3 regions of the Pseudoxanthomonas sp. JC1303 genome follow, and region 3 is predicted to be linked to each of the others. Evidence: predicted binding sites of a transcription regulator. Region 3 holds the regulator's gene; each other region holds the start of a gene.
What was found. The regulator HrcA, encoded in region 3, represses chaperone genes, less so after heat shock. The targets are predictions, from matches to a motif close to TTNGCACTCNNNNNNNNNGAGTGCNAA.
Positions count from the first base shown of each region.

Region 1 (3,275 bases), 930 kb from region 3:
CAAGTACAGCGACTTCGGCAACCTGGCCACCATCGGCCGCATGGCCGCCATCGTGCACCTGGGTAGGTTCAAGCTGTCGGGCCCGCTGGCCTGGTGGTTCTGGCTGGCCGCCCACGTGTACTTCCTGATCGGCTTCCGCAACCGCTTCGTGGTCCTGGTCAACTGGGCCATGGCCTACATCAGTTACCAGCGCGCCGCGCGCATCATCTTCGGCAGCGCGCCGAAGGAAAAGGTGCCCGACGACCATGGCGCCCAGGATCCCGTCGCCGAACAGCGCCGCGCCGCAGGCTGACCCGGCCGGCCGTGTCGGGATCACGCAACCGCGCGCAGGGCAGCGCGTGCGCCTTTGTTCTCTTATGGCGGCCTCGGCCGCTCTCCATCGCCGCACCGCACCGACAAGGCATGGATCGGGCACTCCGGCACGTTCAGGGCCAGGATGCGCGAGACCAACAAAAAACCCCGCCTGAGCGGGGTTCTTGTACGTACTTTCCGGGCTGCCGGAATCAGGCCGCGAACAGCGCCTTCATCTTCTTGAGCGCGTTGGCCTCGATCTGGCGAATGCGCTCGGCGGAGACGCCGTACTCGTCTGCCAGTTCCTGCAGGGTGACCTTGTTGTCATCGTCCAGCCAGCGGCGGGCGACGATGTCGCGCGAACGCTGATCCAGGTTGGCCATGCCCTCGCGCAACAGTTCGAGCTGGCTGCCCTCGCTGTCGGCGCGCTCATAGGCCTGCGACGGATCTTCCTCACCCGCCACCAGGTAGTGGGCAGGCGACGGCGGCGCAGAGCGCTCCTCGTCCTCGTCGGCCGGAGCGTCGAAACCGATATCGCGACCGGACAGGCGCGACTCCATCTCGACCACTTCGCGCTCGGAGACGTTGAGGTCCTTGGCCACGGCGCTGACTTCGGCCGCGTTCATCCAGCCCAGGCGGGTCTTGGACTTGCGCAGGTTGAAGAACAGCTTGCGCTGGGCCTTGGTCGTGGCGACCTTGACGATGCGCCAGTTCTTGAGGATGAACTCGTGCATTTCGGCGCGGATCCAGTGCACCGCGAAGGACACCAGGCGCACGCCCATGTCCGGGTCGAAGCGCTTGACGGCCTTCATCAGGCCGATGTTGCCTTCCTGGATGAGGTCGCCCAGCTGCAGGCCGTAGCCGCTGTAGCCACGGGCCACGTGCACGACGAAGCGCAGATGCGAGTGCACCAGTTCACGGGCGGCATCGAGGTCGTTGTCGTCGCGGAAGCGGTGCGCCAGCTCCTGCTCCTCATCGACCGTGAGTACCGGGATCTGGTGCACGGCGCCGATGTAGGCGTCCAGCGAGCCAAGCGGGCTGGGAATCGGGAGGTTGTTGGCCACCATGGCGGTGGCTGCGGAGGTCTGGTTCATGGCAGCGATATTAGCAATGTGGAGGTTCGACTGCTAAGGCCTGGAATGGTTCCCTTCGTTCTACCAAAAGGACAATCTTCCTGGAATTTGTTGTATTGCATTCACTTTTGGAAATACGACGCAAGACCAATCCAAATTTCATTTCGAATCAATCATTTGGCCGATACGACCGGCTCCAGCGAGCTGCCTGACAATGACATGCGGGTCGTCAGTGCCGCGTTCAAGAGGCGAGCGCCTGGCGTTACATCCGACGAATGGTCGCGCCAGCCTCAACCACCGGTCTGTACGGATCAAGGCATCCGTCCCCGCGCTCCGCACCGGCAATCGCCGCCCTGTCGGACGCAGCGTCCCGCCGGGCACGGGACCGGCTGACGTCACGGCACCGGCGGCCTCGCTATCATGCGCGCCCACCTCTCGCGGCATGGTCGCAAGGCACCTGGAGCAGACATGAGCAAGCAACCTATCGGCGTGGTCGGCATGGCGGTCATGGGCCGCAACCTGGCCCTCAATATCGCCAGCCGAGGGCATAAGGTCTCCATCTACAACCGCAGCCGCGAGAAGACCGAGGAGGTCATGGCCGACAGCCCCGACGCCGGGCTGGTACCCACCTACACCCTGCAGGAATTCGTCGACTCGCTGGAAACCCCGCGCCGCATCCTGCTGATGGTCAAGGCCGGTGCCGGCACCGACGCGGTGATCGAGGAGCTGAAGCCGCTGCTGTCCAAGGGCGACGTGCTGATCGACGGCGGCAACACCTTCTTCCAGGACACCCGCCGCCGCAACCAGGAACTGGCCGACGCCGGCTTCCACTTCATCGGCACCGGCGTGTCCGGCGGCGAGGAAGGCGCGCTCAAGGGGCCATCGATCATGCCGGGCGGTCCCAAGGACGCCTATGAGCTGGTCGCGCCGATCCTGACCGAGATCGCGGCCAAGGCCGAGGACGGCACGCCGTGTGTGACCTACGTCGGTCCCGATGGCGCCGGCCACTACGTCAAGATGGTCCACAACGGCATCGAGTACGGCGACATGCAGCTGATCTCGGAGAGCTATGCGGTGCTCAAGCAGGCGCTGGGCCTGTCCAATGCCGAGCTGGCCGACATCTATACCCAGTGGAACGAAGGCGAGCTGGACAGCTACCTGATCGAGATCACCTCCAAGATCTTCCGCAAGCGCGATGACAGGACCGATGCCGACCTGGTCGACATGGTCCTGGACCGCGCCGCGCAGAAGGGCACCGGCAAGTGGACCAGCCAGAGCGCGCTGGACTTAGGCATTCCCCTGCCGCTGATCACCGAATCGGTGTTCGCCCGCATCGTGTCCTCGCTCAAGGACGAACGTGTGGCGGCGGCCAAGGTCCTGGCCGGACCGGACGCGCCTGCGTTCGACGGCGACAAGGCCGTCTTCATCGAAGCGGTGCGCAAGGCGCTGTACCTGAGCAAGATCGTGTCCTACGCGCAGGGCTTCGCGCAGATGCGCGCGGCCTCGGACGAGTACGACTGGAACCTGCAGTACGGCGAGATCGCCAAGATCTTCCGCGCCGGCTGCATCATCCGCGCGCGCTTCCTGCAGAAGATCACCGAGGCCTATGCCCGCGACGACAAGCTGGCCAACCTGCTGCTGGACCCGTACTTCCAGAAGATCGCCGCCGATTACCAGCGCGCCTTGCGCGAGGTGGTGGGCACCGCAGTGAAGCTGGGTATCGCCGTGCCCTGCTTCGCCTCGGCCATCGCCTACTACGACAGCTACCGCAGCGCGCGCCTGCCGGCCAACCTGCTGCAGGCCCAGCGGGACTTCTTCGGTGCGCACACCTTCGAGCGCACCGATGCCGAAGGCAGCTTCCACGCCGATTGGAACTGATCGCCTGGGCACCGGCCAAAGGTGTGATTCAAA
Region 1 is NZ_CP185958.1:727,617-730,891, forward strand. It holds gene ACORQU_RS03320 (NAD(P)/FAD-dependent oxidoreductase) at 1-292, shown strand, start outside; gene rpoH (RNA polymerase sigma factor RpoH) at 504-1,385, opposite strand; gene gnd (NADP-dependent phosphogluconate dehydrogenase) at 1,833-3,242, shown strand.
Region 1: a site for HrcA is predicted at 1,396-1,422, ahead of rpoH (RNA polymerase sigma factor RpoH). Genes of this name have one in related genera too.

Region 2 (3,275 bases), 1.0 Mb from region 3:
TCCAGGATGCCGAACTCGACCATGTCGCCGAACTCGCCGTTGGCGGCGTTGTAGCCGAAGTTGCCCGAACCTTCCTTGACCTTGTTAACGATCACGGAGGGCTCTTCACCGGCGTTGGTGACGATCTCGCGCAGTGGGGCTTCCATGGCGCGCAGGGCGATCTCGATGCCGTGGTTCTGGTCTTCGTTGATGCCCTTGATCTCGCCCAGGTTGGCCTTGGCGCGGATCAGCGCGACGCCACCGCCCGGGACCACGCCTTCTTCCACCGCAGCGCGCGTGGCGTGCAGGGCGTCTTCGACGCGCGCCTTCTTTTCCTTCATCTCGATCTCGGTCGAGGCACCGACCTTGATCACGGCCACACCGCCGGCCAGCTTGGCCACGCGCTCCTGCAGCTTCTCGCGGTCGTAGTCCGAGGAGGTCTCCTCGATCTGCGCCTTGATCTGCTTGATGCGCGACTCGATGGCCGAGGTGTCGCCAGCGCCGTCGATGATGGTGCTGTTTTCCTTGGTGACCTGCACCTTCTTGGCGCGGCCCAGATCCTTGATCGTGGCCTTCTCCAGCGACAGGCCCACTTCCTCGGAGATCACGGTGCCGCCGGTCAGCACGGCCATGTCTTCCAGCATCGCCTTGCGACGGTCGCCGAAGCCCGGGGCCTTGACGGCCACGACCTTGACGATGCCGCGGATGGTGTTGACCACCAGGGTCGCCAGCGCCTCGCCTTCGACTTCCTCGGCGACGATCAGCAGCGGCTTGCCGGCCTTGGCCACGCCTTCCAGCACGGGCAGCAGGTCACGGACGTTGGAGATCTTCTTGTCGTGCAGCAGGATGAACGGGTCGTCCAGGTCGGCCGACTGGCTCTGCTGGTTGTTGATGAAGTACGGCGACAGGTAGCCGCGATCGAACTGCATGCCCTCGACCACGTCCAGCTCGTTCTCCAGGCCCGAGCCTTCCTCGACGGTGATCACGCCTTCCTTGCCGACCTTCTTCATGGCTTCGGCAATGATGTTGCCGATCGACTCGTCCGAGTTGGCCGAGATCGTGCCGACCTGGGCGATGGCCTTGTCGTCGGCGGTGGGCTTGGAGATGTTCTTCAGCTCGGCGACGGCGGCGGTCACGGCCTTGTCGATGCCGCGCTTGAGGTCCATCGGGTTCATGCCGGCGGCGACGGCCTTCATGCCTTCGCGAATGAAAGCCTGGGCCAGCACGGTGGCGGTGGTGGTGCCGTCACCGGCGTTGTCGGAGGTCTTGGAAGCGACTTCCTTGACCATCTGCGCGCCCATGTTCTCGAACTTGTCGGCCAGTTCGATCTCCTTGGCGACGGACACGCCGTCCTTGGTGATCGTCGGGGCGCCGTAGCTCTTCTCGAGCACGACGTTGCGGCCCTTCGGGCCCAGGGTGGCCTTGACGGCATTGGCGAGCACGTTCACGCCGCGCACCATGCGCGAGCGAGCGTCTTCACCGAAACGAATGTCTTTGGCAGCCATTGCTATTACCTCGGATGTCTAATGCGAATGATTGGGAAACGGGAATGACGCGCCGGACTCAGCCCAGGGTCGCGAAGATGTCGTCTTCCTTCACCACCAGGTAGTCGGTGCCGTCCAGCTTCACTTCCGTGCCGCTGTACTTGCCGAACAGGACCTTGTCGCCCACCTTGACCTGCGGCGCGCGCACGCTGCCGTTGTCCAGGGTCTTGCCGGCGCCGACGGCGACGACTTCGCCCTTGATCGGCTTCTCGGTGGCCGAGTCCGGAATCACGATGCCGCCCGCGGACAGCTTTTCTTCTTCCATACGCTTGATGACCACACGGTCGAACAGCGGCTTGATGTTGCTCATGTCAATCCTCTTAAGTGATTGATTGGACTAGGAAATGGCCGGCGATGTTAGCACTCTGCCGTAGCGAGTGCCAGCAGCGCTGGCGACAAAAACCCGGCATCGGCAAGGATGCGAGGGGCTGACTGGGCAGATTGGGCGGTCGCGACGCCCTTTCAAGGCCGGCGCCGCAGATTTTTTCAATCGAGCAAGGCAGAAACGCGAGGCTTGCGCGTACGGCGCACATAAAAGAAGAGCACGCATGTGCGGCATGCGTGCTCTTCAAGGGAATGGTAAGGGATTCCTATCCGTCGAGTCCTGACTTGCGCCAACTCCCCCCGCCGACGTCCTGTCTGTGCCGGCTTCCGTGCCGACGGACATAGAGATACCAACCCCTGACACGCGGCGCAAAGCCTGAACTCACGCAAAACCCGGCTTGACTAGTGACCTGCGGGGTCATGAATCCCTACACACGCCGTGCTGATTGGAACTGGCAGGCAAAGGGTGACCAATAGCGGACAACGTATGCCTATTTTTGGTCACCACGTTAGTATTGTTGTCAATTTCCATTCCGCTCCTTTCAACGTTTGGCTATGGTCACAAAAGTTTCTGGATGGCGATCGCCACGGAGAGGTTTGATGGATGCACCCGAGCGAATCCGCATGGCACGTCGCCTTGCGGGACTTTCGCAAAGTCAGTTGGCAGAAGCGGTGGGGGTGCAGCGAAGCGCAGTCAGCCACTGGGAGTCACCGAAGGGAAAGAGCCCCAGCGTGTCCCACTTGCGCGAGGTCGCCCTGGCGACCGGCACGCAGTTCGAATGGCTGGCGACCGGACGCGGCGGCATGACGCTTTCGCGCGAGGTGGAACTGGATTCGATCGCCACCGCCGAGGCGATCCTGGTGGAAGATCCATTGGAGTTCCGCCTGGTGCGCGCCTTCCGCGAAGCGCCGCTCAAAGCACGCCTGTCATTGCTGGAAGTCATGGAAACCCTGGCCTCGCAGCGCACCGGTCGGGTGCGGCCGCGCGGCGCTGGCCGCACGAGCGAATCGCGCAGCTGACCTCGCGCGCGGCGACAGGCGCCTGGATGCAACAGCGCATTGCCCGTCTGGTGGCGCTCGCGGAGCCGCCGCTCCGCTAAGCTGCGCGCCATGTCACTGATCCTTCGTCTGGCCGGCGTGCTGGCCCTGCTGCTTCCGACCCTGTCCGCCACAGCCGCCGATCCGGCCAGCCTGCTCCCCGTCGATCAGGCCTTCGTGCTCCGCGCCGATGCCACCGACCAGGGCATCGCCGTCCATTGGAAGATCGCCAAGGGCTACTACCTCTACCGTCACCGCACCTCGGTGTCCGCCGAGGGCGCGGGCTTCCAGGCCGGCGCGCTGCAGCTGCCGGACGGTGACAAGCACACCGACGAGTTCTTCGGCCCGGTGGAGACCTATCGCACGCAACTGGACGCCCTGCTCCCCGGT
Region 2 is NZ_CP185958.1:841,990-845,264, forward strand. It holds gene groL (chaperonin GroEL) at 1-1,484, opposite strand, end outside; gene groES (co-chaperone GroES) at 1,543-1,833, opposite strand; gene ACORQU_RS03830 (helix-turn-helix transcriptional regulator) at 2,448-2,867, shown strand; gene ACORQU_RS03835 (protein-disulfide reductase DsbD family protein) at 2,958-3,275, shown strand, end outside.
Region 2: a site for HrcA is predicted at 1,881-1,907, ahead of groES (co-chaperone GroES). Genes of this name have one in related genera too.

Region 3 (3,275 bases):
ATCAGACGCTTGACCGCGTAGAAGGTGTTCTTGGGGTTGGTCACGGCCTGGCGCTTGGCCGAGGCACCGACCAGCACTTCGCCGTCCTTGGTATAGGCGACGATGGAGGGCGTGGTGCGATCGCCTTCCGAGTTCTCGATGACGCGGGCCTTGCCGCCTTCCATGATCGCCACGCACGAATTGGTCGTGCCGAGGTCGATGCCGATGATCTTGCCCATGGTGATTACTCCGTAAAAGCGAAGGTTTGTCGGGTTGGGGCCGGGTGCGTGCCCGGCCGATGAACCAGATATAAGGACGCTGTGACGCGCTTCAAGCGCTCGTGGAACACAAATTTCCGGCCGCCCTGCGGCCGCTCAGTGCCCGCTCAGTCGTGACGCGCGACGACCACCAGCGCAGGACGCAGCAGGCGATCGTTGAGCAGGTAACCCTTCTGGAACACCTGGATCACGCTGCCGGGGGCCGCGCCGTTGGGCTCGGCCTGGCTGATGGCCTGGTGGTGTTCCGGGTTGAACGGCTGGCCCATCGGGTCCAGCACGGTCAGGCCGTTGTCGTCGGCCACCTTGAGCAGCTGCTTCTGGGTCAGTTCCAGGCCCTCGCGCAGCGGGCTGGGTTCGGTGCCGGCGGCCAGCAGGCCGGCGTCCAGGCTGTCGAAGACCGGCATCAGCTGGCCCAGCAGCTTTTCATTGGCGAAGCGGCGCGCCTGCTCCACGTCGCGGGCCACGCGCTTGCGCTGGTTCTCCAGGTCGGCACGATCCAGCAGGACCGAGGCACGGACCTGGTCCAGCTCGTTGCGCAGGGTTTCCAGCTCGGCCTGCAGCAGCGCCTCGGTGGTCTGCTCGGCGGAGGTGGTGTCGGCCGTCGGCTGGCCGTCGGTGTATTCGTTTGCAGTCATGCTCCAGATCCGTCGTTGGCGGGGGTTGGTCCGCCGCAAGGCCCAGCTATGGGGCCGGCGTGGACGGATTCAAGTCATCCCCGGGACGCAGCATTGCCGCGCCGAGCGCATCGGCGGCCGCCTGGACCACCGGAATCACCGTCTGGTACGCCATCCGCGTGGGCCCGATCACGCCCAGCACGCCCAGGACCTGGCCACTGGCCCGGTACGGCGCGGCGACCAATGACATGCCATCCAGCGGCGCCAGGCCGGTTTCCTCGCCGATGAAGATGCGTACGCCCGGGGCACTGATCGTGCGTTCGAGCAGTTGCAGGATCTCGCGCTTGCGGGCGAAGGCCTCGAACAGTTCGCGCAGGCGGTCCAGGTCGGACAGGTCCTGCACACCCATCAACCGGGTCTGGCCGGCCAGCACCATGTCATCGTCGGACGGCACCAGGGCGTGTTCGGCCAGCTCCACGGTGTGGGCCAGCAGGCCTTCCATCTCCGAGCGGGCCGCGCGCAGTTCGCGCAGCAGCGTGGCCCGGATCTCGGAAATCGGGCGGCCGGCGAAATGCGCGTTCAGGTAATTGGCCACCCGCTCCAGCTCGGACGGGTCGTAGCGCCGGCGCGGTTCGATCACCCGGTTCTGCACGTCGTTGTCGGCGAAGACCAGGATGGCCAGCACCCGGCGCCCGTCTAGCGGCACAAAGTCGATGTGCCGGAACGCGAATTGCTCGCGCTTGGGTGCGCCGACCACGCCGACGAAGTGGGTCATGGCCGACAGCAGCTCGGAGGCATTGCCCAGCAGGGCCTGGGTGCCGGTGCCGGACGGCAGCTCGGCGCGCAGGCGGGCGACCTCGCGCTCGGCCAGCGGCTGCATCTGCACCAGGCTGTCCACGAAGACCCGGTAACCCTGCGCAGTCGGCACCCGGCCGGCCGAGGTGTGCGGCGAGCTGAGCAGGCCGGCATCTTCCAGGTCGGCCAGGATGTTGCGGATGGTGGCCGGACTCACGTCCAGGCCCGAATGCCGCGCCAGCGTGCGCGAGCCGACCGGCTCGCCGTCGTGGATGTAGCGGGCGATCAGCGTGCGCAGCAGTTGCCGTGCACGCGCATCCAGTTCTGGCCGTCGGGAACTCATGGCCGATAGATAACGGCCCGGACCGGGGTTTGCAACTGCCCGCGCACGGTCTCAGCACGTGCGCCGCCAGGCCCTACAATGCCGGCCGCATATGCTCAGACATCTCACCATCAAGGACTTCGCCGTGGTCCGCGCCACGGACCTGGAATTCGGCCCCGGCATGACGGTGATTTCCGGCGAGACCGGCGCCGGCAAGTCGCTGCTGGTCGACGCCCTCGGGTTCCTGTCCGGCCTGCGCGCCGATGCCGGCGTGGTGCGCCACGGCGCCCAGCGCGCCGAGCTGTCGGCCGAATTCGAGCTGCCACCCAAGTCCCCCGCCCTGGCCTGGCTGGCCGAACACGCCTTGGACGAGTCCGGCGCCTGCCAGCTGCGCCGCGTGCTGCGCGCCGACGGCGGCTCGCGCAGCTGGATCAATGGCCGCAGCGTGACCCTTTCGCAGTTGAGCGAACTGGCTGGGCTGCTGGTGGAGATCCACGGCCAGCACGAACACCAGGCCCTGCTCTCCAGGCCGCGCCAACTCGCCCTGCTGGACGCCTTCGCCAACTGCCAGCCGCAGGCCGAGGCCGTGCGCCGCGCCGCCGCGGCCTGGAGCCAGCGCTTGGACGAACGCGAGCGACTGACCGCACAGGGCGACGTCTCCGACCGGTTGAATTACCTGCAGCACCAGCTCGACGAGCTCAGCGCCGAGGACCTGGGCCCCGAGTCGATCGAGGCCCTGGTGACCACCCATCGCCGGCAGGCGCATGCCGCCACCTTGATCCAGGCCTGCGACGACAGCCTGGGCAGGTTGTCCGGCGAGGATGCGCCCTCGGCCAGCCAGCTGTTGCTGCAAACCCGCGGCGAGCTGGCCCGCGCGGCCAGCCACGAGCCGCGCCTGGGCGAGGTCGATGCCCTGCTGGACAGCGCCCAGATCCAGCTGGAGGAGGCGCTGGGCCTGCTCAACCAGATCCGCGACGACCTGGACGTGGACCCGGACCAGTTCGAACAGGCCGAGCGTCGCCTGACCCGCCTGCACGACCTGGCGCGCAAGCACCGGGTCACACCGGAACAACTCGACGAGGTGGCGAGCCGGATCGAGCAGGAACTTGAGAGCCTGCGGGGCGCCGGCGAGCGCCTGGCCGGCCTGAACGCCGAGATCGAAGCCGCCCGCCAGGCCTGGAAGACCGCCGCCGCCGCGCTGACCAAGGTCCGCACCAAGGCCGCCGCGGCGCTGGCAAAACAGACCAGCGCCCTGATCGGCGAGCTGGGCATGGGCGGCGGCAAGCT
Region 3 is NZ_CP185958.1:4,166,957-4,170,231, forward strand. It holds gene dnaK (molecular chaperone DnaK) at 1-218, opposite strand, end outside; gene grpE (nucleotide exchange factor GrpE) at 365-892, opposite strand; gene hrcA (heat-inducible transcriptional repressor HrcA) at 939-2,009, opposite strand; gene recN (DNA repair protein RecN) at 2,101-3,275, shown strand, end outside.